DNA from 3 places in the Paenibacillus sp. FSL F4-0236 genome. Region 1 is predicted to be linked to each of the others. Evidence: a T-box and tRNA genes for the amino acid it is inferred to sense, from the RefSeq annotation. Region 1 holds a T-box; the other regions hold tRNA genes.
What was found. The T-box of region 1 lies ahead of metG (methionine--tRNA ligase). A T-box ahead of a tRNA ligase gene usually reads a tRNA of that ligase, here a tRNA-Met.
Positions count from the first base shown of each region.

Region 2: it has a tRNA-Met gene. The T-box ahead of metG (methionine--tRNA ligase) is inferred to sense a tRNA for this amino acid. The anticodon was not compared.
Region 3: it has a tRNA-Met gene. The T-box ahead of metG (methionine--tRNA ligase) is inferred to sense a tRNA for this amino acid. The anticodon was not compared.

Region 1 is NZ_JBBOBK010000001.1:1,833,333-1,844,036, reverse strand. Features, by position in the region: gene NSQ29_RS08430 (AraC family transcriptional regulator) at 1-39, opposite strand, end outside; gene NSQ29_RS08425 (DUF5054 domain-containing protein) at 195-2,318, shown strand; gene NSQ29_RS08420 (glycoside hydrolase family 38 N-terminal domain-containing protein) at 2,347-4,794, shown strand; gene metG (methionine--tRNA ligase) at 5,045-6,691, opposite strand; T-box leader at 6,736-6,997, opposite strand; gene NSQ29_RS08410 (DUF4362 domain-containing protein) at 7,126-7,602, shown strand; gene htpG (molecular chaperone HtpG) at 7,628-9,508, opposite strand; gene NSQ29_RS08400 (VOC family protein) at 9,792-10,202, shown strand; gene NSQ29_RS08395 (LysR family transcriptional regulator) at 10,185-10,704, opposite strand, start outside.
Region 2 is NZ_JBBOBK010000001.1:559,246-569,949, reverse strand. Features, by position in the region: gene NSQ29_RS02650 (aldo/keto reductase) at 1-514, shown strand, start outside; gene fabV (enoyl-ACP reductase FabV) at 787-1,977, shown strand; gene NSQ29_RS02640 (aldo/keto reductase) at 2,195-3,115, shown strand; tRNA gene NSQ29_RS02635 (tRNA-Lys) at 3,235-3,307, opposite strand; tRNA gene NSQ29_RS02630 (tRNA-Leu) at 3,388-3,466, opposite strand; tRNA gene NSQ29_RS02625 (tRNA-Arg) at 3,486-3,562, opposite strand; tRNA gene NSQ29_RS02620 (tRNA-Gly) at 3,573-3,647, opposite strand; tRNA gene NSQ29_RS02615 (tRNA-Lys) at 3,684-3,756, opposite strand; tRNA gene NSQ29_RS02610 (tRNA-Asp) at 3,772-3,849, opposite strand; tRNA gene NSQ29_RS02605 (tRNA-Met) at 3,876-3,952, opposite strand; tRNA gene NSQ29_RS02600 (tRNA-Val) at 3,996-4,071, opposite strand; tRNA gene NSQ29_RS02595 (tRNA-Glu) at 4,160-4,234, opposite strand; gene NSQ29_RS02590 (AAA family ATPase) at 4,317-4,856, opposite strand; rRNA gene rrf (5S ribosomal RNA) at 4,990-5,106, opposite strand; rRNA gene NSQ29_RS02580 (23S ribosomal RNA) at 5,321-8,249, opposite strand; rRNA gene NSQ29_RS02575 (16S ribosomal RNA) at 8,462-10,019, opposite strand; gene NSQ29_RS02570 (LysM peptidoglycan-binding domain-containing protein) at 10,465-10,704, opposite strand, start outside.
Region 3 is NZ_JBBOBK010000001.1:5,999,417-6,010,120, reverse strand. Features, by position in the region: gene NSQ29_RS26775 (DUF2508 family protein) at 1-171, shown strand, start outside; gene NSQ29_RS26770 (pro-sigmaK processing inhibitor BofA family protein) at 215-472, shown strand; rRNA gene NSQ29_RS26765 (16S ribosomal RNA) at 775-2,332, shown strand; rRNA gene rrf (5S ribosomal RNA) at 2,457-2,573, shown strand; tRNA gene NSQ29_RS26755 (tRNA-Ile) at 2,619-2,695, shown strand; tRNA gene NSQ29_RS26750 (tRNA-Ala) at 2,717-2,792, shown strand; rRNA gene NSQ29_RS26745 (23S ribosomal RNA) at 2,931-5,859, shown strand; tRNA gene NSQ29_RS26740 (tRNA-Ser) at 5,942-6,033, shown strand; tRNA gene NSQ29_RS26735 (tRNA-Met) at 6,064-6,140, shown strand; tRNA gene NSQ29_RS26730 (tRNA-Val) at 6,149-6,224, shown strand; tRNA gene NSQ29_RS26725 (tRNA-Thr) at 6,258-6,333, shown strand; tRNA gene NSQ29_RS26720 (tRNA-Asp) at 6,347-6,424, shown strand; tRNA gene NSQ29_RS26715 (tRNA-Phe) at 6,491-6,563, shown strand; tRNA gene NSQ29_RS26710 (tRNA-Tyr) at 6,573-6,658, shown strand; tRNA gene NSQ29_RS26705 (tRNA-Lys) at 6,664-6,736, shown strand; gene NSQ29_RS26700 (PucR family transcriptional regulator) at 6,886-7,980, shown strand; gene NSQ29_RS26695 (ABC transporter ATP-binding protein) at 8,095-9,216, shown strand; gene hprK (HPr(Ser) kinase/phosphatase) at 9,427-10,365, shown strand; gene lgt (prolipoprotein diacylglyceryl transferase) at 10,378-10,704, shown strand, end outside.

The DNA of each region.
Region 1 (10,704 bases):
TAAATATACCCAGCGTTCACTCTTTATAGCGTCTGTCATCGTATACACGCTGCCTCTCTTCTGATCACATTAGCTTACTCCGAATCGTATATTTGCTCATTTATGTTTCTGATCCTATTAGATACAAATTGAAAAGTCAAATGATATAAATTGTTTTAAACTGAAAGCGTAAACACGAATAAGGAGTGATAAACGTGCCACACAGCACACCACAGATCCATGTTGTATTCAAGACACATTTAGATATCGGATATACCGATCTCGCTAAACATGTTACTGATCGTTATATGAAACTATTTTTCCCAAGTGCGATCACAACAGCACAGTACTTTAATGAACATCCTGATCAAGGTTCTTTTATTTGGACAACGGGTTCTTGGTTAATTCATCACTTACTCAAACATGGAACAACCGAGGAGAAACAGCAAGTAGAGGAAGCTATTGCAAAAGGCTATTTAAGATGGCATGGCCTCCCTTTCACGACCTATACCGAATTATACGATGCCGAGCTTCTAGATTACGGTATTCAAATGGCCACACGTCTTGACCAACGCTTTGGTATCCACACCATTGCAGCCAAAATGACGGATGTCCCTGGTCATACACGTGCGCTGATTACACATATGGCCAAGGCGGGTATGAAGTATCTTCATTTAGGTGTAAACCCATCAAGCCATGTTCCTCATGTTCCTGAGATGTTTTTGTGGAGAAATCCAGATGGTTCTGAAATCGTCGTTCAATATAGTAAAGATTATGGAACAACCTTCGAAACAGAAGGCTTGAATGATGTTTTATACTTTGCTCATACGCATGATAATCATGGTCCTTCCACCGTTGAACAAATTAAAGCGGAATTCACTCAACTTCGTGAGGCCTATCCACATGCGGATATCAGAGCATCCACGTTGGATCAATATGCGGAGAAGGTATGGGCCATTCGTGATACGTTACCGATCGTCGAAGAAGAGATTGGGGATAGCTGGATCCATGGATCTTCGACTGATCCCTACAAATTAGCTTGTTATCGTGAACTACTTCGCTTGAAGAGTAAATGGCTACTAGAAGGATCTCTTGCTGCAGCCGACGAGGAATATCACAACTTCTGCGATGAATTAATTATGATTCCTGAGCATACGTGGGGTGTAGATATTAAGCGTTATCTGGCAGATTACATTCATTATGATAAGGAAGATTTTCAGCAAGCACGAGCTCGAGACAAGGTTGATGTGAACTTAAACCCACTTGAATATCGTTTTTACGAAAAAAATTCACGCGCTGAAATGATCGAGATGTTCGGCGTGGAAGCCGTGGAGAAGCTTAGTGCCCGCTCATTTAGTCTCATGGAGCAGTCTTGGCAAGAGCAAAGGGAATATTTAGAAAATGCCGTATCTACTCTGGGCGTAAAACGTCAGATCGAAGCACGAGCTGCTCTAGCCGCATTACGACCGGTTCGTCCACAGATTGCTAATGCGGATGCGACAATCCTGTACACGGATCAATCCTATACTTTAGGAGACTTTGAGGTCGTGTTTGAGGATAACGGTTCTATTATCAGTTTGCTAGACCAACGTAATCGAGAGTGGGCTGGGCCGAACAACCCGATCGGATTATTCTCATATGAGACTTTCTCCCAAGCGGATTATGATCGTTGGTACCGTGAATATCACGTGCGATGGAAAAATACGCATGTATGGGCAACCGGAGATTTCGGGAAACCAGGTATGGATCTGACGAAAGAATGGATAATGCATACCGTGACGAAACCCAAACTATTATCCTTGCAAGCATTATGTGGAGAAGAACAGGATGTTGTCCTTGCTACGTTAAAGATGCCTAGAGCAGCTAGTGAAGGAATGGGTGCTCCACGAGAGTTGACCATCGAATATATATTTAAGAAGCACACTGCTACCGTAGAATGTAAGCTTCAATGGTTCCATAAGGATGCATATCGCCTCCCAGAAGCAGCATGGATGAGCTTCAATCCGATCGTCAATAATCCAAATCAATGGAAGCTTGATAAAATCGGACAACTCACTTCCCCACTAGACGTTGTTAAAGGGGGAAATCGCAATCTGCATGCGGTAGATCAGGGCATGTATTATGCGGCAGCGGACGGTCAAGTGGATATCACGACATTAGATGCCGCGCTCGTATCTCCTGGAGAACCACGGCTTGTGCAATTTGATCATACATTTGCTTCACTTACTGGAGGAATGCATGTCAATTTACACAACAATGTCTGGGGTACAAATTTCCAGGCTTGGTACGAAGAAGATGCGTTATTCCGCTTCAAGCTGAAATTCCAATCTCATCTTTAATCATAAAATACCTGAGAGGAGCTTTACAATGAACACCCACAAACCATGGAAAATTTACGTCATTCAACATTCCCATACGGATGTTGGCTATACAGAACGTCAAGAGAAAATCCGGCAGTATCATGTCAATTACATTCGGCAAGCGTTACAAATTGTACGTGACATCGAAAGCGGTGCTCGCCTAGATTGGAAGGGCTACAAATGGGTATGCGAAACGTTCTGGCCTGTTGAATCCTTCCTCTTAAAAGCGACACCAACAGAAAAAGAAGAATTCGCGCAAGCGGTACAAAAAGGCTATATCGGTCTATCTGGAACCTATCTCAATTTCGGCGAGCAATTAAATCAAGAGATGCTCTCCGTCATGATTCAACGGATTACTGACTATGGTCAATCGATTCAATTCCCCGTACGTTCTGCTATGACTGCAGACATCACTGGCTTTGGTTGGGGATATAGTCAAGTCTTGGCCGATGCTGGTATCGAGAATTTAATAACCTGTATTCATACACATCACTCCATGTTTCCATTATGGAAGAAACAAATTCCATTCTGGTGGGAAACACCAAAAGGTGATCGAATTCTAACGTGGAGTGGCGAGCATTATATGTTCGGAAATGACCTCGGCTTGATTCCTGGTATAGGAGGTTCCTATACGATTCGTGATGAGCATGACGTGCGAAAAGGCGTGTCCTTGGAAGTCGCTGAAGCGCGGTTTGATCGATATTTAGAGCAATTAGTTGAAGATGGCTATACCTTCCCGTTAGTACCTGTCATGGTATCTGGGCTCCCTACAGATAATGGCTCACCGAATGCCGCATTAATGGATTTTGTAAACCATTGGAATGCGTTGCATGGTGATCGGATCTTGATTCAACCAGCGACACTGGATGATTTCTTTACAGATTTAAGAGCATATGCGAACGAGCATCCGGATGAGATCGAGACCTTTCGAGGAGATTGGCCGGATTGGTGGACAGATGGCTCAGCTACTACTCCGATGCATGTTCAGATCTTCCGAGAGGCGCAACGCGTGTACACGAAAGTGAAGCAAATAGATCCTACCCGTGAGATTGTTGACCAAGTACGGCTTGAGGCGATTGAATACGAGTTGGCTTTATTTGCTGAACATACATGGGGATACCATTCCTCTGTGACAGAACCTTGGAACCCATTCGTACAAGAGCTGGGCTGTCGTAAAGAAGCTTATGCCGCAAATGCGAGTTCACTTGCCCATACCGCATTATACGATATCCTTGAGGCACAAGGAGATGCACTATTAGGACCAGATCGTCCTATGAAATTTGAATTGTATAACCCAAGTGAATTTATACAAACCGATTATGCCCAGTTAATTATGGAGGGCTGGTACATTACAGAGCTGAAAAATGGCTTTGAAGTGATCGATGAAGTGACTGGAACCGTCTACGAAGCTCAAATGGTGACGGGACACCGCGGGGTCGTCATTACAATTCCAGTAACTTTGCAGCCTAATCAAAAGGTACAATTGACGATTAAGGCAATCGAAGAGCATCCGCCCGTAACAGCATATCGAACAGATTATGTTGGATCCGATCGCATGCTGGATATTATTCCTCCGGTTCCACCGAAGCTACATGTGACGCCTAAATTTATCGAGTCACCTTTCGTTCGAATCGAATGGGAACCCGGGGCAGGGATTACGAAGTGGTTTGACAAGAGCAGTCAACAAGATTTACTGCGGTCTGATCGTAATCACAATGCATTCTCCCCTGTCTACAACGTAACAGAAGCACCTAATGAATTTGGCATGTATGATGTACGCCGTAAGATGGGACGTAATCGTAGAGGCGCTGATGCAATAACCTCTGTCGGAGCATTAGTTGATGTCAATATCGTTGAAAAGGGTGCACTTTATGGAAAAGTTCAATTGACCTATCGCGTGAATGGTTGCAGTCACTATTCCTTACTCGTCACCGTATACGGTGATCGCGCACGTGCTGATGTAGCCGTACGCATGCATAAGGAAAGTGTATGGGATCCAGAAAATGTGTACATTTCACTTCCGTTTGGGAGTGCTTCCGCTGCTGGGCAAGATGCGCTGTGGATAGAAAAGACAGGCGCAGCCTTACGTCCACGAATTGATCAATTGCCTGGATCCTTAGCAGATTTCTATTGTGTCGATGAAGGTGTAGCTTTTGTCCGTGACACACGTGGTGTTGCCATTGCGATGCCAGATACACCTCTCATCCAACTCGGCTCCTTAGACTATGAGGATCGACTATTGAGCGGACACCCTGGACTCGCGCATGATCCAGCCCATCTCTATTCATGGCCCATGAATAATTATTGGGAAACGAACTTTAAGGCGACACTAGGTGGATTCTATGAATTCCGTTACTACATCGCTTGGGGGGATGAGCTTAATACGTCAGAAGTAGCATTAGAGGCTTGTAAGAGTATGAACGCGGGTATCCTTGCATGGAGAACAAGTAAGTAAGAGAATAATCATATTATCAGTTAGACGAATCACAAAGTCTTCCTCGAGAAGTACGGATTGAATAAGATTTGGAAGCATTTTAGACTTTCATATGAGGTCGCCTCTTTCTGTTACAGAGTCATTTGATGGTACAAATGATTCCACAAAAAAAGGCGTCCTTTTTGCTATGCTGTGATGTAATTTATTGGTTAATCAGCAGGGATGTTTTTAAAGGGTTAAAGATCCTGCCCGGAGCTTGTCTTAACCATTCCTATTTATTGACTTTTTGTTGTTCTAATCTTTGCTCTTCTTCTTTAATTTGACTTATATCAATTCGTTCAAACAACAATTGCAAATCAGTTACCTGTTGATAAGGGGGAACCGAGCGGGGCTTCCAATTCGGTAGTTCAAGCGATAGGAATCCCCTGATCTTCTCACAAGAAAACGGTAGAAACGGATGCAGCAAATTCGCCAAATTAGCTATAATCTGCACGCATGTATATATTGTAGAACCACAGGACTCCTGATCTTCTTTTACCTGAATCCAAGGTTTTTGCCGATCAAAATACTGATTTGCCTTACGTACATAAAAGAAAATATACTCGAGCGCATCCTTCAAATCTCCCGCTTCAATTAGGCGTCCTGACTCCAGATACAAGAGGTCAATGTTGTCGCTCCACCCCTTATCTAACTTTCCACTTGGCACGATCCCTTCATAAAACTTCTCTACAAAAGCCAATGAGCGATTCACAAAGTTACCAAATGCTCCAAGCAGCTCACCATTATGACTATAAATAAACTCTCTCCAGGAAAAATCCGTATCCCGCTTCTCAGGCCCGTTGGCAATTAAGAAATAACGAATAGAGTCAGGATGATACCGCTCTAGAATATCAGGTACCCAGACTGCCCAATTACGGCTAGTGGAGAACTTCTGCCCTTCAAGGGTTAAATATTCGCTGGATATAATCCGATCCGGTAAATGTAGTTCTCTTGCTCCTAATAAGACGGCTGGCCATATCAGGGTGTGAAAAGGAATATTATCTTTACCATGGACATAATAAGCGGTGATGTCCTCTTGTTCCTCTGACCAAAAATCCTCCCAGCTCCGCCCAGACTGTGCAGCCCACTGCTTACTGGCTGATAAATAACCACTTACCGCCTCAATCCAAACATAAATCTTCTTGTCTTCAAATCCAGCTATAGGAACATCTACACCCCAAGATAAGTCTCTTGTTACCGCGCGGTCCTGCAGTTCTTCTTTTAAATAACGTTTGGTCAGTTTTATAGCGTTTTCTCTCCAAAATTGTGCTTCCTCTACATATTCCGTTAATTCAGATTGAAATTTAGATAAGCTAAGATAAAAATGTTCTGTCGGTCGTTCTGACGGTGTATTCCCACATAATTTACAGACTCTGTCCAATAAATCGGCAGGGTCTAGAATCGTAGAACAATAATCGCATTGATCTCCACGCGCCCGCTGGCCACATACTGGACAAGTCCCTTCCACGTATCTGTCTGGCAAAAAGCGCTGATCCACCTCACAGTAACATTGCGCAATGGTTTTTTTATATAAATGACCATTCTCTAGTAGCTTCGCAAACAACTCTTGCACAACCTTATGATGCTGCTGTTGATCCGTTCGAGTATAAAGATCATAACTAAATCCCAGCTGTTCAAAACACTGCAGAAACTCTTCGTGGTATCGACTGGCAAAAGCTTCGGGTGTGATCCCTTCATTAGCAGCCTGAACCGCTACAGGTGTGCCATGACAATCGCTGCCTGACACATATAAAACGTTATCCCCCTTGCTGCGAAAATAGCGTGCCAGCACATCCCCAGGCAACACACTTGATAATCTTCCAAGATGTAAAGATCCATTCGCATACGGCCAAGCACCACCAATAAACACATTACTCATTAACCTTCTCCTCCTTTTTTTAGACAACAAAAAAACTCCCATCCACAAAGGACGAGAGTTCTACTCACGTGTTACCACCTAATTTTATAAATGCCTCATGACATTTACCTCTTCAGGTACGACGTTAATAAACGTTTATACCCTAGCACTATAACGGATGCAGGTTCCGGCGCAGCCTACAACCCAAAAGGTTTCGATGCGCAGCTCTGAGACCATATTCCCAAGGTTTTTCTTTACTCCTTTTCAGCGACCGGAGCTCTCTGTAGAAAGAATTGCCGTGGTACTCTTTCTCTTCTTTGCCTTTAAATATTCAAGTTACTGGAAATGATACTTAATTTTCTGTTTATTGTCAATGTGAAACATCAAGCTCACTGTAACTTTTTCAATTAATTTTCGTCTTTTATATAAATAAGTTACAAGGAGGAGGTCCTTCAATGAAAAAAGTAAACTTGCTTATACTCTCTGTTCTTTTACTAGCAGGGGTATGGGGTTGTTCCGATAATAAGGTTAATTCTGTTCCCAAAAGTGAACCCTATACTTCCGAAAAAGCCATCAGTAGAGGGGATATTGTTTCTTTTGAAAAAGTGTACAACCTCGATAAATTCGAGCAATTTATAACTAATCTCTCCAGCAAAAAAGCAGACAATATACGAGTTACAAGTTACACAGATGAGGGCGATCCCATATTTAAGGATTTGAAGTTTGATGGCAATGTAATTAGTTATAGCTACGATACTTCTAATGATGCATTCGGTGGAAGTAACACAGGAGTTAGAACCGATACCTGCTCCGAAGTGACGAGTAAAAAAAATACACAAGGTGAAATAATCTATTCGATCAGCGGTTGCACAAATAATGACTCTGAAATCGATTACTACCTTTTCCGCACAAAAAAAGCCACCCAATCGTAATACGATAGGATGGCTTTTCTAATATCTATTTCATGATTTTGCAAATATCATTGGTGAATTGAACAGGATCACTAACCTGTAGACCTTCGATCAACAGTGCTTGGTTGTACAGCAGGTTCGTGTATAAACCGAGCTTCTCTTTATCGTTCTCAGCTGCTGCTTTCAAAGACTGGAAGACTTCGTGATGGATGTTGATTTCGAGTACCTTATCCGCTTGAACCTCTTGCCCATTCGGCATCGATTTCAGGATTTTTTCCATCTCGATTGTCAGTTCACCTTCAGCAGAGAGGCATACCGGATGAGTCTTCAAACGTTTGGAAGCTTTAACATTCTTCACTTTGCCGGACAAGATGTCCTTCATCGCTTCAAAAAGCTCCTTGTTTTCGTTCTCTTCCGCTTCCGTTGGCTTGTCCGCTTCGTCTGCTTCGATACCCAGATCACCACTGGATACGGATTTAAATTCTTTTTCTTTATAAGACATGATCATCTTGATCGCAAATTCATCAATATCATCAGTGAAGTAGAGAATTTCATACCCTTTATCCGATACAAGCTCGGTTTGTGGGAGCTTTTCGATTCTGTCGATCGACTCTCCGGATGCATAGTAGATGTACTTCTGATCTTCTGGCATTCTTGATACATATTCGTCCAGTGTTACCAGCTTCTTCTCCTTGGAGGAGTAGAACATCAGCAAATCTTGAAGTGTATCTTTGTGCATTCCATAATCGTTATACACACCAAACTTAAGCTGTCTGCCAAAAGCGTTATAGAACTGCTCGTATTTCTCTCTTTCATCCTTCAGCAAGCTTTGCAGTTGACTCTTCACTTTATTCTTAATGTTCTTAGCGATCAGAGTCAGCTGACGGTCATGCTGGAGCATTTCTCTGGAGATGTTCAGCGAAAGATCCTCTGAATCTACCATACCTTTTACAAAGCTAAAATAGTCAGGCAGCAGATCCGCACATTTGTTCATGATCAATACACCATTGGAATAGAGCTCAAGACCTTTTTCATATTCCTTTGTGTAATAATCAAATGGTGTATTTTCTGGGATAAACAAGATCGCATTATACACTACAGCACCATCTGCACTGATATGAATATGTTTAAGCGGCTTATCGAAGCCGTAACGTTTCTCTGCATAGAAGTTATCGTAATCTTCTGTAGTCAGCTCGTTTTTGTTCTTCCGCCAGATTGGCACCATACTGTTCACGGTTTGTTCTTGAACAACTTCCTCGAACTCGTTCTCTGTGCCTTCTTTTGGCTTCTGCTCCTTCACGTCCATTTTAATTGGGAAACGAATGAAGTCAGAATATTTTTTAATGATGGATTTCAGGCGATACTCTTCCAAATATTCATCGTATTGATCTTCTTCGGTATTCTCTTTAATCTTCAAAATCACTTCAGTACCTACAGAATCCTTCTCGACAGGCTCGATAGTATAGCCATCAGCACCCTTAGACTCCCATTTAAAGGCCTCGTCGCTACCAAGCGCCTTACTGATCACAATTACGTCATCTGCTACCATAAACGCAGCATAGAAGCCAACACCGAACTGTCCGATGATATTGTGACCATCTTTGGCTTCGTTCTCTTTCTTAAATGCAAGAGATCCGCTCTTCGCGATTGTTCCTAAGTTATTCTCTAGCTCTTCTTGCGTCATCCCGATACCTGTATCGGAGATCGTCAAAGTTCTGTTCGCCTTATCGGCAGTCACTTTAATATAATAATCTTCTTTATTGAAGACCAGGCTTTCATCAGCTAATGCTTTGTAATAGATCTTATCAATTGCATCACTTGCATTGGAAATCAACTCGCGAAGAAAAATTTCCCGTTGTGTATAAATGGAGTTAATCATCATTTCCAGCAATCTTTTCGATTCGGCTTTAAACTCTTTTTTGGCCATGAATAAGTAGATCTCCTTTCAAAATAACATCTTGTCCAACATTTCGTGATTAGCACTCTTGTTAGATGAGTGCTAATTCTTCTTTTTATATAACATAAACTGATTTTGAATGTCAATATTTACAGCGATTTTCTTTAAAGAATGCTATCTTTTGCATACAAATTTAAGATTCTATTGATCACTAATGACCCACTTGCGCGTAGGCTGATTCTATGTTTTAAATAGACTAGATGCATAAATCCCAAATAAAGGGTTATCATTATCAGACCTAGGAGGAATTCGAATGAATAAACAAGCGCAGTCCATTGTAAATTCTTCAGCAACAAGTCCCATTAAGAATTTGATTGGCAGTGTATTTATCCCCGTACACGATATTGAAAAAGCCCGTAGCTGGTATTGCCAAGTCCTAGGACTCCAGGAAGCAAATCATCCGATTATGAACGGTCATTTATGCCCGTTAACTATGCAAGGAAGCACTGGGATCATTCTGGACACCATGCCCATGTGGGGAGGTTTAGAGCCTGAAGGGGCTCCTCCAATTACAACACCTGCTCTTATGCTTATAACCGATGATTTGCAAGCCTCTTTCAACTATATGAAGGAGCTCGGTGTAGAGATAGTAAACGAAATTCAAGATCAACAATGGTTTGTGGTGAAAGACCCTGATTGGAATAAACTAATGATTTGCAAGTAACATTTGCGTTAGAAATTGCAATGGCTGAGACTTCCACTTCTTAGGATGCATCAAAAGCTGAAGATCAAAATGAATTTCTTGATGTGCGAATGGCAGCTCAGCCAAGTTCCCCCGCTCAATTTCTTCCTCTGCAACAATTTTAGGTAATAATGCAATCCCTAAACCATTCATAACACATCGTTTGATCGCTTCTAGATTCGAAAGCTCAAAACCTATGCGGAATATAATCCCGTGCTCTTTTAACAAATTCTCGAACAGACTCCGGTAAATACAGCTCTCTTCAGAAACAATTAATTCGCAGTTATTTAGATCCTGTAGCGTTACTGTATCCATCTGGGCAAGGGGATGGTTAATGGGGGCTATCAACACGAGTGGTTCATCTCTAATGATCGTACGATCAAGTAAAGAATCCGTAGTGGTACGATCGAGCATCAAACCAATGTCTACTTCCCCATCTTTTATTTTGGCCAAGAGGTTAGCTTCCTGCATCGTTTGTAGATGG
Region 2 (10,704 bases), 1.3 Mb from region 1:
GCTTAAGAAGCTGAAGGATGAAGGAAAGATCAAAGCGATCGGGGTCTCCAACTTCTCCATTGAACAGCTGAGAGAAGCCAACAAGGACGGGCATGTGGATGTTCTCCAATCCCATTACAACCTGCTGCACCGTGATGCAGAAAAAGAACTGCTCCCTTACACGCAGGAGCTTGGCATTTCTTTCGTTCCTTACTTCCCACTCGCGTCCGGCCTTCTTGGCGGCAAGTATAAGCAAGGCGATACGTTCAGCGACAATAGAAAGAACAACCCAATGTTTCAAGGAGCGACCTTTGCCAAAAACCTGGAGAAGGTGGACAAGGTTCGCCAAATTGCCGATGCCAAAGGTGTTGAAGTCGCACATGTGGTGCTAGCCTGGTATTTGACCGTACCTTCCATCGACGCACTTATTCCCGGAGCTAAACGTCCGGAACAGATCGTATCGAATCTCCAGACTCTAAAAGTTCAGCTGACACCAGATGAGATCAAAGCGATTGATTCAATCTTCCGTACGTAATAGATCCTTATATGTAAGTAATGTAAAGGGGGTTGTCCTTGAAGTCATGAAATGGCTACTGGGGCAGCCCCTTTTCTAAGGAATAACGTCACTGGAGTCCGCAAGCCTTAATAAATGATCAAGACTCGATAGCACAGCTAGCTAACAAACAAAAATACAGGGTAGCGGATTCTTATCGAATATCCTAAATTCTTTGTATTAGTAAATATTGTTTGCTATACTTTCTCTGTGTATCAGTAGACTTAAATTTTTATACAAAGGGGAATTCCTTGATGATTATTCAACCTAAAACACGCGGATTTATATGCACAACAGCCCATCCAGAGGGATGCGCCAAACAAATAGAACAACAAATTGAATATGTAAAAGCACAAAAGAAAATTGAGGGACCTGCGAATGTACTTGTCATCGGTGCCTCTACCGGATACGGACTGGCTTCTAGAATTTCAGCTGCTTTTGGTGCTGGCGCCAATACCATTGGTGTGTTCTTCGATAAAGCTGCGGAAGGTCAGCGCACCGCATCTGCAGGCTGGTACAACTCCGCTGCCTTTGAACAACAAGCAGCAGAGCTTGGACTTAAATCACACAGCATAGTTGGCGATGCCTTCTCTGATGCGATTAAAGAGAAGACCATTGCATTGATTAAAGCTGAATACGGCACCATCGATTTAGTTATTTATAGTGTCGCTTCACCTCGTCGTACCCATCCGGTAACAGGAGAAACCTTCTCCTCCGTTATTAAACCAGTGGGAACAGCTTATTCGAATAAAACTTTGAACTTCCACACAGGCGAAGTATCCATGACCACCATTGAGCCTGCTAATGAAGAGGAAGTACGTCAGACCATCGCTGTAATGGGCGGCGAAGACTGGAGAATGTGGATCGATCAGCTTCAAGCAGCTGATGTCCTTGCAGATGGTGCTACTACCGTTGCTTACTCCTACATCGGGCCTGAAATCACTCACCCTATCTATCGGGACGGAACAATTGGCCAAGCCAAGCACGATCTGGAACAGACTGCGATCCAAATGAATGACCTTCTTTCATCAAAAGGCGGACGTGCCTTTGTATCCGTTAATAAGGCGCTCGTAACTCAGTCCAGCTCAGCTATTCCTGTAGTACCCCTTTATATCTCTGCACTTTATGAAGTGATGAAGGAAAAAGGCCTGCACGAGAACTGTATTGAACAAATGTATCGCTTGTTCTCTGAGCACCTATACGGTGAAGGCAAGGCTACTGCTGACGGAAGCTGCTTGATCCGCATTGACGACTGGGAAATGCGTGAGGATGTCCAGACAGAGGTTATGAAACGTTGGGACGAGCTGACAACTGATAATGCAGGTGAGCTGGCTGATCTTGAAGGCTACCGCCAAGATTTCTTCAATCTGTTTGGCTTTAGAACAGATGGCGTAGACTACGAAGCAGATATTGATCCTAATGTCGACATTCCGAATATGTATTAAAATGATTCTGAATACATCCATATGCTAATTCTGGATGTATAAACAAAGAGGTTGTCTGCAAAAGTAGTGAAGTCTACTGATGTGGCGGCCTCTTTTTTGTACTTTGCTTACAACCTACCTATACGTCGTAGGGCATATTGGCTTAGCCTCCCACTTTGTGATATGGTTTGATAGAATACTGCAAGTTCTAACTTACATTCTAAGGAGTGAATCACTCATGGTTAAGAAAATTAGTGTAGCGAATGGTGTACTTGACGTATCCCAAATTTCGCTGGGCTGTATGCGGATTGCGGATTTGTCTGCAAAAGAGGCTGATACACATGTACATAGTGCGTTGGAGCTCGGAATAGACTTCTTTGATCATGCCGACATTTATGCGGACGGCAAAGCTGAAGAGGTATTCGCAGGGGTACTTCAGAACAATCCTGGTATGCGTGATAAAATGCTGATCCAAACCAAATGCGGAATCCGCAAGGGCTATTTTGATTTTTCCAAAGAGCATATCCTACAATCCGTAGAGGGTAGCCTTAAACGCTTGAAGACCGATTATATCGATGTGCTCTTGCTTCACCGTCCTGACACGCTGTTCGAGCCGGAAGAAGTGGCTGAGGCTTTTGACATTCTGGAGAGCAAGGGATTGGTCAAGCATTTTGGTGTCAGCAACCAGAACCCGTTACAAATCGAGCTACTTAAGAAAAATGTAAAGCAACCGCTGCTGTTCAACCAGCTGCAATTGAGCATTATGTTTACGGGTATGTTTGATACCGGCTTCAATGTGAATATGACTAACTCCGGTTCGGTTGTTCATGATGGCGGGATCTTAGAGTACAGCCGTCTACACGACATGACCATTCAGCCATGGTCACCTTTCCAATATGGGTTCTTTGAAGGTGTATTCTTGGACAACGACAAGTTCCCTGAATTGAACGAGGTCATTAACCGCTTAGCAGCTGAAAAAGAGGTTACCAATACCGCTATTGCCATTGCCTGGATTCTAAGACATCCGGCAAATATGCAGCCTGTTGTAGGTACAACCAATACGCAGCGATTGCGGGATATTGCCAAAGCATCCGATATTACACTCACCAGACCAGAATGGTATGAAATTTACCGCGCTGCGGGTAATATCCTTCCATAAATATCAAAAGCCACGAAGTACGCTAATATCGTACTTTGTGGCTTTTTTTTGTGACTATAATTGAAACCGTGTAACTCTTATAAAAAAAGAAACGGCATCTCTGCCGTTTCTTTTAAGGATGGACTCTCAGGGGCTCGAACCCTGGACAAATAGATTAAGAGTCTACTGCTCTACCAACTGAGCTAAGAGTCCACAATATAATGATTTACCTTACTATACTTGAAAAGCAAAAGCCCTTAGCTTAACGCATAAGAGCTTCGCTTGCTAATTGATACCGGCGAGAGGACTCGAACCTCCACGGTTTCCCTCTCGATTTTGAGTCGAGCGCGTCTGCCATTCCGCCACGCCGGCAAAGTATGAAGTTAAAATATGGCGCGCCCTGAGAGATTCGAACTCCCGGCCTTTTGATTCGTAGTCAAACGCTCTATCCAGCTGAGCTAAGGGCGCAAAATTTATATGGAGCGGACGACGGGAATCGAACCCGCGACCCTCGCCTTGGCAAGGCGATGCTCTACCGCTGAGCCACGTCCGCACACGATATGTATTAGTGTCCGACTCACTTAAGAAGTGAGCCATGAAGGACTCGAACCTTCGACACCCTGATTAAAAGTCAGGTGCTCTACCAACTGAGCTAATGGCTCATGAAGCAAGAAAAATGGCGGAACCGACGAGATTCGAACTCGCGATCTCCTGCGTGACAGGCAGGCATGTTAGGCCAACTACACCACGGTTCCAAAAGATATAATTGCTTGATGAAAATTGGTTGCGGGGGCAGGATTTGAACCTGCGGCCTTCGGGTTATGAGCCCGACGAGCTACCGGGCTGCTCCACCCCGCGTCATTAAAAATATTTAGCTATTCATTACCATAAGAAAGCTTCATGGTGGAGGCTGAGGGGATCGAACCCCCGACCCTCTGCTTGTAAGGCAGATGCTCTCCCAGCTGAGCTAAGCCTCCATGTAAAGAAGCAACTCAATTATCATAACACAATCCAACCTGTAATGCAACATTTTATTTCAGAAGAACAATTACGTTTTAAAGAAATTGGTGACCCGTATGGGATTCGAACCCATGTTACCTCCGTGAAAGGGAGGTGTCTTAACCCCTTGACCAACGGGCCGTATTGAAAACAAAATGTTTTGACAACAAAAAAGATTATATCATGTATTTCGAAGTATAGCAATACCTAAATTAATATATTTTCACTTTTCTTCTATAATAGGCGTTAAAGTGATATCAAGCTTACTAGCTATCATCTTTACGACTCCTAGAGTAGTCAGGTTATTTGTGTCTAAATGGTCTTTAAATACGTCCTTATTAAGCCCTGTGAGGCATCTGTCGATCTGTTGAACGGCCCATGAGTCATTCCGTTCACCTCTACCACCCAATCTCTTGAGCAGCGTCTCTCGTGAGGCACACAAAGTAAAATGATGAACCTCTAATCCCTCATTTATTAGATTACCAGCAATGTCCATCCAATATTCTGGGTTGACTATGGTCATAGGTACGATAATCGTTCCCCTATATTCGCTAGCTATGTATTTTAACATGGAGTGGTTAATTTCACGCCAAAGATAATAGTCCTGAAAATCACTTTTTGTCATCACATCGGGAATGTTTGCTCTTATGTAATACCCTGCATTCTCTGGATCGTATACAAAAGAATCAGGAAGTCTGCGATGTAATTCATATGCAGTTTCTGTCTTCCCCGCACCAAAAGCTCCATTGATCCATATAATCAAGATCTTTATCCCCCATGAATAATCTATTAGTGACTCTATTAAACCACTTTATCATAAAAACCCTTACAAGCAAATTCACTCTACAAGGCACAACAAAAAGACCACTGTCGATTACTCAACAGTGGTCTTGCGTGCTTGGCAACGTCCTACTCTCCCAGGACCCTTCGGTCCAAGTACCATCGGCGCTGGAGGGCTTAACGGTCGTGTTCGGGATGGGTACGCGTGGAACCCCTCCGCTATCGCCACCAAACGGGCATTTGCGGTACAAATGCATTATTCAGGTCTCAGCATCGCCAAATGCTGAAAACAAATTCATCAACATACAGCCACTAGGACCATATGGTTTAGAACTTGATTCCTGAAAACTGAATCCGAATTGAATTTGCGTTTGCCCTTCTTACGGGGCCCCCGGAAAGTACTCGGAATTAGCTTCACAGCCTTTTCTTCACTTTTTGGGGTATTTTTAGGATAAGCCCTCGACCGATTAGTATTGGTCAGCTCCATGCATTACTGCACTTCCACCTCCAACCTATCTACCTCGTCGTCTTCAAGGGGTCTTACTAATTGGGAAATCTCATCTTGAGGGGGGCTTCACGCTTAGATGCTTTCAGCGCTTATCCCGTCCGTACGTAGCTACCCAGCCATGCTCCTGGCGGAACAACTGGTGCACCAGCGGTACGTCCATCCCGGTCCTCTCGTACTAAGGACAGCTCCTCTCAAATTTCCTGCGCCCACGACAGATAGGGACCGAACTGTCTCACGACGTTCTGAACCCAGCTCGCGTACCGCTTTAATGGGCGAACAGCCCAACCCTTGGGACCTACTTCAGCCCCAGGATGCGATGAGCCGACATCGAGGTGCCAAACCTCCCCGTCGATGTGGACTCTTGGGGGAGATAAGCCTGTTATCCCCAGGGTAGCTTTTATCCGTTGAGCGATGGCCCTTCCATGCGGTACCACCGGATCACTAAGTCCGACTTTCGTCCCTGCTCGACTTGTAGGTCTCGCAGTCAAGCTCCCTTATGCCTTTGCACTCTTCGAATGATTTCCAACCATTCTGAGGGAACCTTGGAACGCCTCCGTTACTCTTTAGGAGGCGACCGCCCCAGTCAAACTGCCCGCCTGACACGGTCCCCGTACCCGGTAAGGGTACTAGGTTAGAACCTAGATACGATCAGGGTGGTATCCCAACGGCGCCTCCACCGAAGCTTGCGCTCCGATTTCTACGGCTCCCACCTATCCTGTACAGATCGTACCCAAATTCAATATCAAGCTGCAGTAAAGCTCCATGGGGTCTTTCCGTCTTGTCGCGGGTAACCTGCATCTTCACAGGTATTAAAATTTCACCGGATCTCTCGTTGAGACAGCGCCCAAGTCGTTACGCCATTCGTGCGGGTCAGAATTTACCTGACAAGGAATTTCGCTACCTTAGGACCGTTATAGTTACGGCCGCCGTTTACTGGGGCTTCGGTTCATAGCTTCGGGTTACCCCTAACCACTCCCCTTAACCTTCCAGCACCGGGCAGGCGTCAGCCCGTATACTTCGCCTTGCGGCTTCGCACAGACCTGTGTTTTTGCTAAACAGTCGCTTGGGCCTTTTCACTGCGGCCCCCTCGTGCTATTCACACTACCGGGGCACCCCTTCTCCCGAAGTTACGGGGTCATTTTGCCGAGTTCCTTAACGAGAGTTCTTCCGCGCGCCTTAGAATTCTCTTCTCGCCTACCTGTGTCGGTTTGCGGTACGGGCACCTTCTCCTGGCTAGAGGCTTTTCTTGGCAGTGTGAGATCATGACCTTCGCTACTGTAATTTTCGCTCCCCATCACAGCCCAGCCTTAACGATGTGCGGATTTGCCTACACATCAGCCTCACTGCTTAGACGGACATATCCATCAGTCCGCGTCACTACCCTCCTGCGTCACCCCATCGCTCATAGCGGATTACGGTGGTACAGTAATTTCAAACTGTTGTCCTTCGACTACGCCTTTCGGCCTCGCCTTAGGTCCCGACTTACCCTGAGCGGACGAGCCTTCCTCAGGAAACCTTGGGCTTTCGGCGGATCAGATTCTCACTGATCTTTTCGTTACTCATACCGGCATTCTCACTTGTATGCTGTCCAGCGCTCCTTACGGTACACCTTCAACCCACATACAACGCTCCCCTACCCCAGATACATACGTATCTAGCCATAGCTTCGGTGGTGTGTTTAGCCCCGTTACATTTTCGGCGCAGAGTCACTCGACCAGTGAGCTATTACGCACTCTTTCAATGGTGGCTGCTTCTAAGCCAACATCCTGGTTGTCTGTGCAACTCCACATCCTTTCCCACTTAACACACACTTGGGGACCTTAGCTGATGGTCTGGGCTGTTTCCCTTTTGACAATGGATCTTAGCACTCACTGTCTGACTCCCGGCAATAAGTATATGGCATTCGGAGTTTGACTGAGCTTGGTAATCCTTGCGGACCCCGCACCCAATCAGTGCTCTACCTCCACTACTCTTATACCGAGGCTAGCCCTAAAGCTATTTCGGGGAGAACCAGCTATCTCCGAGTTCGATTGGAATTTCTCCGCTACCCCCACCTCATCCCCGCATTTTTCAACATGCGTGGGTTCGGGCCTCCAGTGCGTGTTACCGCACCTTCACCCTGGACAGGGGTAGATCACACGGTTTCGGGTCTACGTCCACATACTAAATCGCCCTATTCAGACTCGCTTTCGCTGCGGCTCCGTCTTCTCGACTTAACCTTGCATGTTAAACGTAACTCGCCGGTTCATTCTACAAAAGGCACGCCATCACCCATTAATAGGGCTCTGACTTTTTGTAAGCACACGGTTTCAGGTTCTATTTCACTCCCCTTCCGGGGTGCTTTTCACCTTTCCCTCACGGTACTGTTTCACTATCGGTCGCCAGGTAGTATTTAGCCTTAGCAGATGGTCCTGCTGGATTCATACGGGGTTTCACGTGCCCCGCACTACTCGGGATCCGTCTCGGAGAGAACACAGTTTAGGCTACAGGGCTTTTACCTCTATCGCGGGCCTTTCCAGACCTCTTCACCTACCATATTCCTTTGTAACTCCATGTGAGACGTCCCACAACCCCTAAGAGCAAGCTCTTAGGTTTAGGCTGTTCCGCGTTCGCTCGCCGCTACTGACGGAATCACTATTGTTTTCTCTTCCTCAGGGTACTTAGATGTTTCAGTTCCCCTGGTCTGCCTCTACATCTCCTATGTGTTCAGAGATGAGTAACTGCGAATTACCACAGCTGGGTTTCCCCATTCGGACACCCCCGGATCAAAGCTTGCTTACAGCTCCCCGAGGCAGTTTCGTTGTTCGCCACGTCCTTCGTCGGCTCCTGGCGCCTAGGCATCCTCCGTGTGCTCTTATTAGCTTAACCTCGATTTTTCCTAAGAAAAATCTCACTAATAACATTTACTTGTTTGCACAAGTTGCTAAAAGATGTTCTAAAACGCAAATTCGTTTCGGTATCCAGTTTTCAAGGATCAAGTCTTACTGAGAGCTTAAACTCTCAAAACTGAGCAACGAGTGAGTTGTGGAAGTTTAACTTCCGATTTGAATGTCTTCATTGCAGAAGACGATTCTCCATAGAAAGGAGGTGATCCAGCCGCACCTTCCGATACGGCTACCTTGTTACGACTTCACCCCAATCATCTACCCCACCTTCGGCGGCTGGCTCCCTTGCGGGTTACCCCACCGACTTCGGGTGTTGTAAACTCTCGTGGTGTGACGGGCGGTGTGTACAAGACCCGGGAACGTATTCACCGCGGCATGCTGATCCGCGATTACTAGCAATTCCGACTTCATGCAGGCGAGTTGCAGCCTGCAATCCGAACTGAGACCGGCTTTGATGGGATTGGCTTCACCTCGCGGCTTCGCTTCCCGTTGTACCGGCCATTGTAGTACGTGTGTAGCCCAGGTCATAAGGGGCATGATGATTTGACGTCATCCCCACCTTCCTCCGGTTTGTCACCGGCAGTCACTCTAGAGTGCCCAGCCTTACCTGCTGGCAACTAAAGTTAAGGGTTGCGCTCGTTGCGGGACTTAACCCAACATCTCACGACACGAGCTGACGACAACCATGCACCACCTGTCTCCTCTGTCCCGAAGGCCGCCACTATCTCTAGTGGATTCAGAGGGATGTCAAGACCTGGTAAGGTTCTTCGCGTTGCTTCGAATTAAACCACATACTCCACTGCTTGTGCGGGTCCCCGTCAATTCCTTTGAGTTTCAGTCTTGCGACCGTACTCCCCAGGCGGAGTGCTTACTGTGTTAACTTCGGCACCAAGGGTATCGAAACCCCTAACACCTAGCACTCATCGTTTACGGCGTGGACTACCAGGGTATCTAATCCTGTTTGCTCCCCACGCTTTCGCGCCTCAGCGTCAGTTACAGCCCAGAAAGTCGCCTTCGCCACTGGTGTTCCTCCACATATCTACGCATTTCACCGCTACACGTGGAATTCCACTTTCCTCTTCTGTACTCAAGTCACCCAGTTTCCAGTGCGACCTCAGGTTGAGCCCAAGGTTTAAACACCAGACTTAAATGACCGCCTGCGCGCGCTTTACGCCCAATAATTCCGGACAACGCTTGCCCCCTACGTATTACCGCGGCTGCTGGCACGTAGTTAGCCGGGGCTTTCTTCTCAGGTACCGTCACTCCGATAGCAGTTACTCTACCGGACGTTCTTCCCTGGCAACAGAGCTTTACGATCCGAAAACCTTCATCACTCACGCGGCGTTGCTCCGTCAGACTTTCGTCCATTGCGGAAGATTCCCTACTGCTGCCTCCCGTAGGAGTCTGGGCCGTGTCTCAGTCCCAGTGTGGCCGTTCACCCTCTCAGGTCGGCTACGCATCGTCGCCTTGGTGGGCCGTTACCCCACCAACTAGCTAATGCGCCGCAGGCCCATCCCTCAGTGACAGATTGCTCCGTCTTTCATTCTTCCTTCAGGAGAAAAAAGAAATTATCCGGTATTAGCTACCGTTTCCGGTAGTTATCCCAGTCTAAGGGGCAGGTTGCCTACGTGTTACTCACCCGTCCGCCGCTAAGTTACTTTGAAAGCAAGCTTTCAAAGTAACTCCGCTCGACTTGCATGTATTAGGCACGCCGCCAGCGTTCGTCCTGAGCCAGGATCAAACTCTCCAATTAGTATTGAAAAGAGCGATATGCTCATTTTGAAACATCTGACGAGAAAATTAATTCTCTAATTTTGGATATCACTTTCGTGATTTCCCACTCACTCGTTGTTCAGTTTTCAAAGATCAAGTTCTCGTTGGCGCCGTTTAATGTCTCAGCAGCAACTTTTATAATATATCATGTTTTCCGATGAATTGCAACACTTTTTTTCAAAGTCTTTTGTAATTTCATCCGGATTAACATTCACCAACCGAAAGTTTATATCTCCTCTTTGCGACTGGATTTATAATGTAACATATAACCCACTCTAAAAACAACCCCTAAATTCAAAAAAACATAAATAAGTACTTTCGCCTCAGTCCTACTTCTCGTTCCCATCTTCTCATAAAAAACGTGCAGATTCTAATAATCAGAACCTACACGTTAAATAGAGATTGGATGTTAGTTCAGAACTGTATTAATTAGAAATCCACGGATTTCTGCGTTTCTTTGAGCTCTCTGTACGACCACCAGCATTTGAACGTTGAGACTTCACAGCTGTTTTGTTTTTCTTATTGCTGCTTTGACTCGAGGTCTTTGCTTTTGATGCCGTTTCCTTCGTTGCAGTTCCCTTGCTCTTGAGAGAAGCACCAGAAGTAGATTCCTCACTCACTGTTCTAGCAACTTCGGGAGTGTCCTGTACAAACGTTTCAGGATC
Region 3 (10,704 bases), 4.2 Mb from region 1:
GAGGTTCGTAAGGCGCAATCTGAGTGGGAGAGAGCGTACCTAATGTTTGATGAAGCGTTGGGTCAAGATCAAATTGATTATGCTATTTATATTTTAGAGGCAGCAGAGCGCAAGTATCAGATACATCTTAAACATGCAAAGAGCATTGGATTAAATAGCAGTCAGATGTAGGCGCTAACCAAATGGAAATATAGGAGGGATCAACATGCTAAGAATGTTAGCTATAGGAGTACTGGTCATATCGGTTGTATTGTTGAGTGTAATTGTATTCCGGAAAAAACTTGGCTTTGGATGGCTTAGTCTGTTCGGAGCTCATTTGGTACTGGCTGCGCTCGCGATATATGTAGTGAATTTCTCGGGTTTAATCACACAAGTTCATATTCCCTTGAATCCCGCAACCATAGGCGCAGTAACGGTTCTTGGCCTTCCAGGCGTAGTAATGTTAATAGGATTAAGAATTATTTTGTTTTAATGCTTGACGTGAGTTTGAAAAATATGATACATTAAGTCTCGCCCCTTTGGACAAGATGTTGATTAACAACTTGCTGAAACGGTAAGCGAAAAAAAGAAATTAAAAAAACGCTTGACGAAAACAAAGGTGCTGTGATATATTATAAAGGTCGCTGCTGACAAGCAACGACAACGAAAGATGAGACATTGATCTTTGAAAACTGAACAACGAGTGAGTGGGAAATCACGAAAGTGAAATCCAAAATTAGAGAATTAATTTTCTCGTCAGATGTTTCAAAATGAGCATATCGCTCTTTTCAATACTAATTGGAGAGTTTGATCCTGGCTCAGGACGAACGCTGGCGGCGTGCCTAATACATGCAAGTCGAGCGGAGTCATTTTGAAAGCTTGCTTTCAAAATGACTTAGCGGCGGACGGGTGAGTAACACGTAGGCAACCTGCCCCTTAGACTGGGATAACTACCGGAAACGGTAGCTAATACCGGATAATTTCTTTTTTCTCCTGAAGAAAGAATGAAAGACGGAGCAATCTGTCACTGAGGGATGGGCCTGCGGCGCATTAGCTAGTTGGTGGGGTAACGGCCCACCAAGGCGACGATGCGTAGCCGACCTGAGAGGGTGAACGGCCACACTGGGACTGAGACACGGCCCAGACTCCTACGGGAGGCAGCAGTAGGGAATCTTCCGCAATGGACGAAAGTCTGACGGAGCAACGCCGCGTGAGTGATGAAGGTTTTCGGATCGTAAAGCTCTGTTGCCAGGGAAGAACGTCCGGTAGAGTAACTGCTATCGGAGTGACGGTACCTGAGAAGAAAGCCCCGGCTAACTACGTGCCAGCAGCCGCGGTAATACGTAGGGGGCAAGCGTTGTCCGGAATTATTGGGCGTAAAGCGCGCGCAGGCGGTCATTTAAGTCTGGTGTTTAAACCTTGGGCTCAACCTGAGGTCGCACTGGAAACTGGGTGACTTGAGTACAGAAGAGGAAAGTGGAATTCCACGTGTAGCGGTGAAATGCGTAGATATGTGGAGGAACACCAGTGGCGAAGGCGACTTTCTGGGCTGTAACTGACGCTGAGGCGCGAAAGCGTGGGGAGCAAACAGGATTAGATACCCTGGTAGTCCACGCCGTAAACGATGAGTGCTAGGTGTTAGGGGTTTCGATACCCTTGGTGCCGAAGTTAACACAGTAAGCACTCCGCCTGGGGAGTACGGTCGCAAGACTGAAACTCAAAGGAATTGACGGGGACCCGCACAAGCAGTGGAGTATGTGGTTTAATTCGAAGCAACGCGAAGAACCTTACCAGGTCTTGACATCCCTCTGAATCCACTAGAGATAGTGGCGGCCTTCGGGACAGAGGAGACAGGTGGTGCATGGTTGTCGTCAGCTCGTGTCGTGAGATGTTGGGTTAAGTCCCGCAACGAGCGCAACCCTTAACTTTAGTTGCCAGCAAGTAATGTTGGGCACTCTAGAGTGACTGCCGGTGACAAACCGGAGGAAGGTGGGGATGACGTCAAATCATCATGCCCCTTATGACCTGGGCTACACACGTACTACAATGGCCGGTACAACGGGAAGCGAAACCGCGAGGTGAAGCCAATCCCATCAAAGCCGGTCTCAGTTCGGATTGCAGGCTGCAACTCGCCTGCATGAAGTCGGAATTGCTAGTAATCGCGGATCAGCATGCCGCGGTGAATACGTTCCCGGGTCTTGTACACACCGCCCGTCACACCACGAGAGTTTACAACACCCGAAGTCGGTGGGGTAACCCGCAAGGGAGCCAGCCGCCGAAGGTGGGGTAGATGATTGGGGTGAAGTCGTAACAAGGTAGCCGTATCGGAAGGTGCGGCTGGATCACCTCCTTTCTATGGAGAATCGTCTTCTGCAATGAAGACATTCAAATCGGAAGTTAAACTTCCATTATAGAACCTTCGGGTTCGAACACTCACTCGTGTTCAGTTTTGAAAGAGCAAGTCTCTTTCGTATGCGTTTGGTGGCGATAGCGGAGGGGTTCCACACGTACCCATCCCGAACACGACCGTTAAGCCCTCCAGCGCCGATGGTACTTGGACCGAAGGGTCCTGGGAGAGTAGGACGCCGCCAAGCGGACAACCATTCTTTGGTTGATTCACAATATTATATATGTTATATGGGCTTTTAGCTCAGTTGGTTAGAGCGCACCTCTGATAAGGGTGAGGTCGGTGGTTCGAGTCCACCAAGGCCCACCATATGACATTATATCCTTTTATGGGGCCATAGCTCAGCTGGGAGAGCGCCTGCCTTGCAAGCAGGAGGTCAGCGGTTCGATCCCGCTTGGCTCCACCATAATTTTAATTCGATACCTTCTTTAAACTTGATCCTTGAAAACTGGATACCGAAACGAATTTGCGTTTTAGAACATCTTTTAGCAACTTGTGTAAACAAGTAAATGTTATTAGTGAGATTTTTCTTAGGAAAAATCGAGGTTAAGCTAATAAGAGCACACGGAGGATGCCTAGGCGCCAGGAGCCGACGAAGGACGTGGCGAACAACGAAACTGCCTCGGGGAGCTGTAAGCAAGCTTTGATCCGGGGGTGTCCGAATGGGGAAACCCAGCTGTGGTAATTCGCAGTTACTCATCTCTGAACACATAGGAGATGTAGAGGCAGACCAGGGGAACTGAAACATCTAAGTACCCTGAGGAAGAGAAAACAATAGTGATTCCGTCAGTAGCGGCGAGCGAACGCGGAACAGCCTAAACCTAAGAGCTTGCTCTTAGGGGTTGTGGGACGTCTCACATGGAGTTACAAAGGAATATGGTAGGTGAAGAGGTCTGGAAAGGCCCGCGATAGAGGTAAAAGCCCTGTAGCCTAAACTGTGTTCTCTCCGAGACGGATCCCGAGTAGTGCGGGGCACGTGAAACCCCGTATGAATCCAGCAGGACCATCTGCTAAGGCTAAATACTACCTGGCGACCGATAGTGAAACAGTACCGTGAGGGAAAGGTGAAAAGCACCCCGGAAGGGGAGTGAAATAGAACCTGAAACCGTGTGCTTACAAAAAGTCAGAGCCCTATCTATGGGTGATGGCGTGCCTTTTGTAGAATGAACCGGCGAGTTACGTTTAACATGCAAGGTTAAGTCGAGAAGACGGAGCCGCAGCGAAAGCGAGTCTGAATAGGGCGATTTAGTATGTGGACGTAGACCCGAAACCGTGTGATCTACCCCTGTCCAGGGTGAAGGTGCGGTAACACGCACTGGAGGCCCGAACCCACGCATGTTGAAAAATGCGGGGATGAGGTGGGGGTAGCGGAGAAATTCCAATCGAACTCGGAGATAGCTGGTTCTCCCCGAAATAGCTTTAGGGCTAGCCTCGGTATAAGAGTAGTGGAGGTAGAGCACTGATTGGGTGCGGGGTCCGCAAGGATTACCAAGCTCAGTCAAACTCCGAATGCCATATACTTATTGCCGGGAGTCAGACAGTGAGTGCTAAGATCCATTGTCAAAAGGGAAACAGCCCAGACCATCAGCTAAGGTCCCCAAGTGTGTGTTAAGTGGGAAAGGATGTGGAGTTGCACAGACAACCAGGATGTTGGCTTAGAAGCAGCCACCATTGAAAGAGTGCGTAATAGCTCACTGGTCGAGTGACTCTGCGCCGAAAATGTAACGGGGCTAAACACACCACCGAAGCTATGGCTAGATACGTATGTATCTGGGGTAGGGGAGCGTTGTATGTGGGTTGAAGGTGTACCGTAAGGAGCGCTGGACAGCATACAAGTGAGAATGCCGGTATGAGTAACGAAAAGATCAGTGAGAATCTGATCCGCCGAAAGCCCAAGGTTTCCTGAGGAAGGCTCGTCCGCTCAGGGTAAGTCGGGACCTAAGGCGAGGCCGAAAGGCGTAGTCGAAGGACAACAGTTTGAAATTACTGTACCACCGTAATCCGCTATGAGCGATGGGGTGACGCAGGAGGGTAGTGACGCGGACTGATGGATATGTCCGTCTAAGCAGTGAGGCTGATGTGTAGGCAAATCCGCACATCATTAAGGCTGGGCTGTGATGGGGAGCGAAAATTATAGTAGCGAAGGTCATGATCTCACACTGCCAAGAAAAGCCTCTAGCCAGGAGAAGGTGCCCGTACCGCAAACCGACACAGGTAGGCGAGAAGAGAATTCTAAGGCGCGCGGAAGAACTCTCGTTAAGGAACTCGGCAAAATGACCCCGTAACTTCGGGAGAAGGGGTGCCCCGGTAGTGTGAATAGCACGAGGGGGCCGCAGTGAAAAGGCCCAAGCGACTGTTTAGCAAAAACACAGGTCTGTGCGAAGCCGCAAGGCGAAGTATACGGGCTGACGCCTGCCCGGTGCTGGAAGGTTAAGGGGAGTGGTTAGGGGTAACCCGAAGCTATGAACCGAAGCCCCAGTAAACGGCGGCCGTAACTATAACGGTCCTAAGGTAGCGAAATTCCTTGTCAGGTAAATTCTGACCCGCACGAATGGCGTAACGACTTGGGCGCTGTCTCAACGAGAGATCCGGTGAAATTTTAATACCTGTGAAGATGCAGGTTACCCGCGACAAGACGGAAAGACCCCATGGAGCTTTACTGCAGCTTGATATTGAATTTGGGTACGATCTGTACAGGATAGGTGGGAGCCGTAGAAATCGGAGCGCAAGCTTCGGTGGAGGCGCCGTTGGGATACCACCCTGATCGTATCTAGGTTCTAACCTAGTACCCTTACCGGGTACGGGGACCGTGTCAGGCGGGCAGTTTGACTGGGGCGGTCGCCTCCTAAAGAGTAACGGAGGCGTTCCAAGGTTCCCTCAGAATGGTTGGAAATCATTCGAAGAGTGCAAAGGCATAAGGGAGCTTGACTGCGAGACCTACAAGTCGAGCAGGGACGAAAGTCGGACTTAGTGATCCGGTGGTACCGCATGGAAGGGCCATCGCTCAACGGATAAAAGCTACCCTGGGGATAACAGGCTTATCTCCCCCAAGAGTCCACATCGACGGGGAGGTTTGGCACCTCGATGTCGGCTCATCGCATCCTGGGGCTGAAGTAGGTCCCAAGGGTTGGGCTGTTCGCCCATTAAAGCGGTACGCGAGCTGGGTTCAGAACGTCGTGAGACAGTTCGGTCCCTATCTGTCGTGGGCGCAGGAAATTTGAGAGGAGCTGTCCTTAGTACGAGAGGACCGGGATGGACGTACCGCTGGTGCACCAGTTGTTCCGCCAGGAGCATGGCTGGGTAGCTACGTACGGACGGGATAAGCGCTGAAAGCATCTAAGCGTGAAGCCCCCCTCAAGATGAGATTTCCCAATTAGTAAGACCCCTTGAAGACGACGAGGTAGATAGGTTGGAGGTGGAAGTGCAGTAATGCATGGAGCTGACCAATACTAATCGGTCGAGGGCTTATCCTATACTTAGAACGCAAATTCAATTCGGATTCAGTTTTCAGGGAGTCAAATTCCTGTTTGGATTGCTGTGGTACTGATATCGTTTGGAGAGATACCCAAGTGGCTATAAGGGGACCCTCTGCTAAGGGGTTAGACTGCGTAAGCGGTGCGTGGGTTCGAATCCCACTCTCTCCGCCATTTTCAATCCATAGCATTTCTAATTATTGTGGCGGTGTAGCTCAGCTGGCTAGAGCGTACGGTTCATACCCGTGAGGTCGGGGGTTCGATCCCCTTCGCCGCTACCATAATACCTGGAGGCTTAGCTCAGCTGGGAGAGCATCTGCCTTACAAGCAGAGGGTCGGGGGTTCGATCCCCTCAGCCTCCACCATTATTACTTTTTTAGAATTACTTTTTACACCGTGCCGGTGTAGCTCAACTGGTAGAGCAACTGACTTGTAATCAGTAGGTTGGGGGTTCAAGTCCTCTCGCCGGCACCATTATTATCAATGCGGAACCGTGGTGTAGTTGGCCTAACATGCCTGCCTGTCACGCAGGAGATCGCGAGTTCGAATCTCGTCGGTTCCGCCATTTTTTTCCACAAGACTAGGGTGGGAAGTTTAATGCTACCACTTTATTTTTATGTCAATTTAATATGGCTCGATAGCTCAGTCGGTAGAGCAGAGGACTGAAAATCCTCGTGTCGGCGGTTCGAATCCGTCTCGAGCCACTTTTCCCTGGGGGATTAGCGAAGTGGCCAAACGCATCAGACTGTAAATCTGCTCACGTACGTGTTCGGTGGTTCGAATCCATCATCCCCCACCATTTATGAGCCATTAGCTCAGTTGGTAGAGCACCTGACTTTTAATCAGGGTGTCGAAGGTTCGAGTCCTTCATGGCTCATCCCAAACAGAAAGTCATCACCTTATGGTGGTGGCTTTTTTTGTGTTTTATGGTTGTATTATAGTAGCGCGCTACTGTAGCGATTAACATAATATAAGAGAATATGCTAAAATAGGCGAAAAGAGCAAAAGTGGTGGAGCATGGTGACTATGGATAGTGAGACATTGCGGAAAAAATTAGAGCAGCTCACCGGAAAGAGAACCGGAATCAAGCAGTTAGGGAGGCAGCATTCAGCTTCTCTTTTTAGCATGGGATTAGAAGGACAGGATCAGCTGGTAATCCATGAGGGTCATCTCTGGGCACCTTTGTATGAGAGTGACGGACGTATAACCGCTGTCTGGGTAGAAATGGAGGGGCTCACCTCTCTGGAAGTACAACTGGTCAACTATGCAGTTCGAAATTTTGCTATTGCACTTAAAGCTACAGGGCTTAGAGAAGAAGGTGAAGTGGAGGCGCGGCAGCTTGGCGCTTGGTTGAACACGGAGCTAGAGCAAGAGAAAAATGACACTGAAATTCCCGATGAGATCACCCTAAAGGGACGTCTGTTCGGAGATATGATTCCATTCCTCCTAAGTAGTGAGATTGCCCATAGTCCACAGATCTCTTATCGTTCACTGATGAAATTACTGCGTAGCTATTTTGAGAACGAAATTCTGCTCATTCCCCTTCAAGAGAAGGAATGGTTAATTTTAGCTCGTAAAGAATTACTTACGGGCGGGGATGATAAGGATGATGAAGAAGAGAGTGTAGATGATCTTCTAGCACAGACTAGTATGGGGTTACATGAGCTGATAGCTAGTGAATGGGTAGGGGTATTCCATTTGGCAGTAGCTCCGGCTATAGTCCCTGTTAAGGGATTGACTGGATCTGTAGCTTTGCTCAGGGAGACGATTGTACTTGGTCGTATTTTTCAAGTAGGAGAGTATATTCATTTACCTTGGGAACTGCATTTGGAACGTCTGGTTAACAGCATTCCTGATGTACGCCGCAAACAGTTGCTTGGACAAATTGGTGACTACTCCTCTGTACTATCAGATAAAGAAATGCTGCTGACTTTGGAGACTTTTTTTGAGATGGACTGTAATGTAAGTGAAACCGCCAAGAAGTTGTATATCCATCGTAATACGCTGCTTTATCGTCTGGATAAGATAAAACAAGAGACCGGAGCAGATGTACGAAGCTTTGGGGACGCTGCTATTGTTAAGCTTACTATGCTTTTGTATAAAGTGACGAAAAGGAAATAGGTTTTTTGTGAACCTTACAAATAGCCATAGTGTCCCGACTGGGGTAATATAAATGTACAAGGAAACAGAATTTTTATATTAACTAATTAATAATTAACTCGAGGGGGAAATACAATGGCAGGCGTACGTTTAGAGCATATTTTCAAAAAATACCCGGGTTCAGATAAAGCAACAGTAATCGATATCAATCTTGATATTAAAGATAAGGAATTTCTAGTATTGGTTGGACCTTCCGGTTGCGGTAAATCCACAACTTTGCGTATGATCGCTGGTTTGGAAGAAATCTCCGAAGGTAAAATGTACATTGGCGATCGTGTAGTTAATGACGTTGCACCTAAAGACCGCGATATCGCGATGGTATTCCAATCCTACGCCCTGTATCCGCATATGAGCGTATACCAAAACATGGCTTTCGGTTTGAAACTTCGTAAAGTGAAGAAGGATGAAATCGACAAGAAAGTTCGCGAAGCTGCTAAAATTCTTGATATCGAGCATTTGCTAGATCGTAAACCAAAAGCGCTTTCCGGTGGTCAACGCCAACGTGTCGCTTTGGGACGCGCTATCGTACGTGATCCACAAGTCTTCTTGATGGATGAGCCTCTTTCCAACTTGGATGCTAAACTTCGTGGTCAAATGCGTGCTGAAATCACTAAACTGGTTAAGCGCCTTGAAACTACTTGTATCTACGTAACGCATGACCAAACAGAAGCTATGACAATGGGTGATCGTATCGTAGTTATGTATGATGGTATCATTCAACAAGCAGCTTCCCCTGAAGAGTTGTACAATGAACCTACAAACTTGTTCGTAGCTGGATTTATCGGATCCCCTACAATGAACTTTATCAATGGTACTTTGTCCGAAGTGAGCGGTTCTATCCGTTTCCGTGCTGAGAACCTTGATGTTGAAGTACCAGGCGGAAAAGCTCAAATCATCCGCAACAAAGGTTACATCGGTAAAGAAGTAATCATGGGTGTTCGTCCAGAAGATATCCATGAAGAGCCAGTATTCTTGGAAGCTTCCCCGAACACAATCTTCACTTCATTGGTTGATGTTACTGAAAACCTTGGTCACGAAATGCTCCTTTACTTGAGCGGCCTTGGTAAATCTACTGTAATCGCTCGTGTAGATGGACGTTCCACTACTCGCGAAGGCAGCAAGCCTAAATTGGCTATTGATATGAACAAAATTCACTTCTTTGATAAAGAATCCGAAGCTAACATTTTGTTGGGATAAGATTGTAAAGATCTTTTCTCTCTTGATAAAGCCACCCGAAAGGGTGGCTTTATTGTTTAGATGGCCCCTGTTTGGTTAGGCGCTAAGATTGCATTCATAAGCGTTATCAATTAAGATAGCAGGAGAATTACCTCCGGAATGTAAAGAGATCGCTGCCAACCGGACGCAGTAAGCGGACAAATACCGCAGGTGACGAAAGGACGAAATTACATGGCTAAGAAAGTAAAAGTATCTGAATTGGTACAGCATTTTCAATTAGAGGTTATTTCCGGCCAGGAAGGTCTAAAGAGACCCATTACGGTCGATGACCTGAATCGCCCTGGACTAGAGATTGCTGGTTATTTTGAATATTATCCAGAAGAACGTGTTCAATTGCTAGGCAAAACAGAACTCGCTTTTTTCTCCATGCTGCCCGAAGCTGAGCGGAAAAGTCGACTTCGTGGAATTTGTAATGATAACACACCTTGTATTGTAATTACACGTGGTTTGGAAGTGCCTCAGGAGTTAATTGACATAAGTAATGAAAAGGCTCTTCCTGTGCTTCGCAGCTCGATGGCTACGACTATTTTCTCCAGCCGTTTGACGAGCTTCCTAGAAGGGAAATTAGCCCCTACGGCGACTATTCATGGCGTACTTTGTGATGTATATGGTGTAGGTATGCTAATTACGGGTAGTAGTGGGATTGGTAAAAGTGAAACAGCCCTTGAGCTTGTAAAACGCGGTCATCGATTGATTGCTGATGATGCCGTAGAGATCCGTCAGACTTCAGATAACCAGCTGCATGGTACAGCCCCTGAGTTAATCCGTCATTTACTGGAGATCCGTGGAGTAGGTATCATTAATGTAATGACACTTTTTGGTGCGGGTGCCATTCGTAATCATAAACGGATTACACTTGTTGTTAGATTGGAAGCTTGGCAGCAAGACAAGCAGTATGATCGACTTGGACTTGATGAGGAAACGACACGGATTATTGACACAGATGTTCCGCTTGTAACGATTCCCGTACGCCCAGGACGTAACCTTGCAGTTATTATAGAGGTTGCAGCGATGAACTATCGCCTGAAACAAATGGGCTTTAATGCAGCCCTGCAGTTCACGAATAAGCTAACTGCGACCATATCTGAAGATATGGATGATCTCGATTAGGAGTGTGAGAGAATGTTCCCATTAGCACTAAATCCTATTGTCTTCTCAATTGGATCACTGCAAGTACACTGGTACGGATTAATACTAGGTTTCGGTGCACTCGCGGGGTTATTTCTTGCGATCCGCGAGGGCAAACGGTTTGGTATACCACAAGAATTCTTTATGGATATGCTGCTGCTAGGTGTGCCTTCGGCCATTATTGGGGCACGGATTTACTTTGTAGCGTTTAAATGGGAGGATTATAAGGATAATTTAATAGATGTCTTTAAGATCTGGAATGGTGGCATCGCCATTTACGGTGCGTTAATTGGAGCCATTATTTGCGGAATTATTTATTTC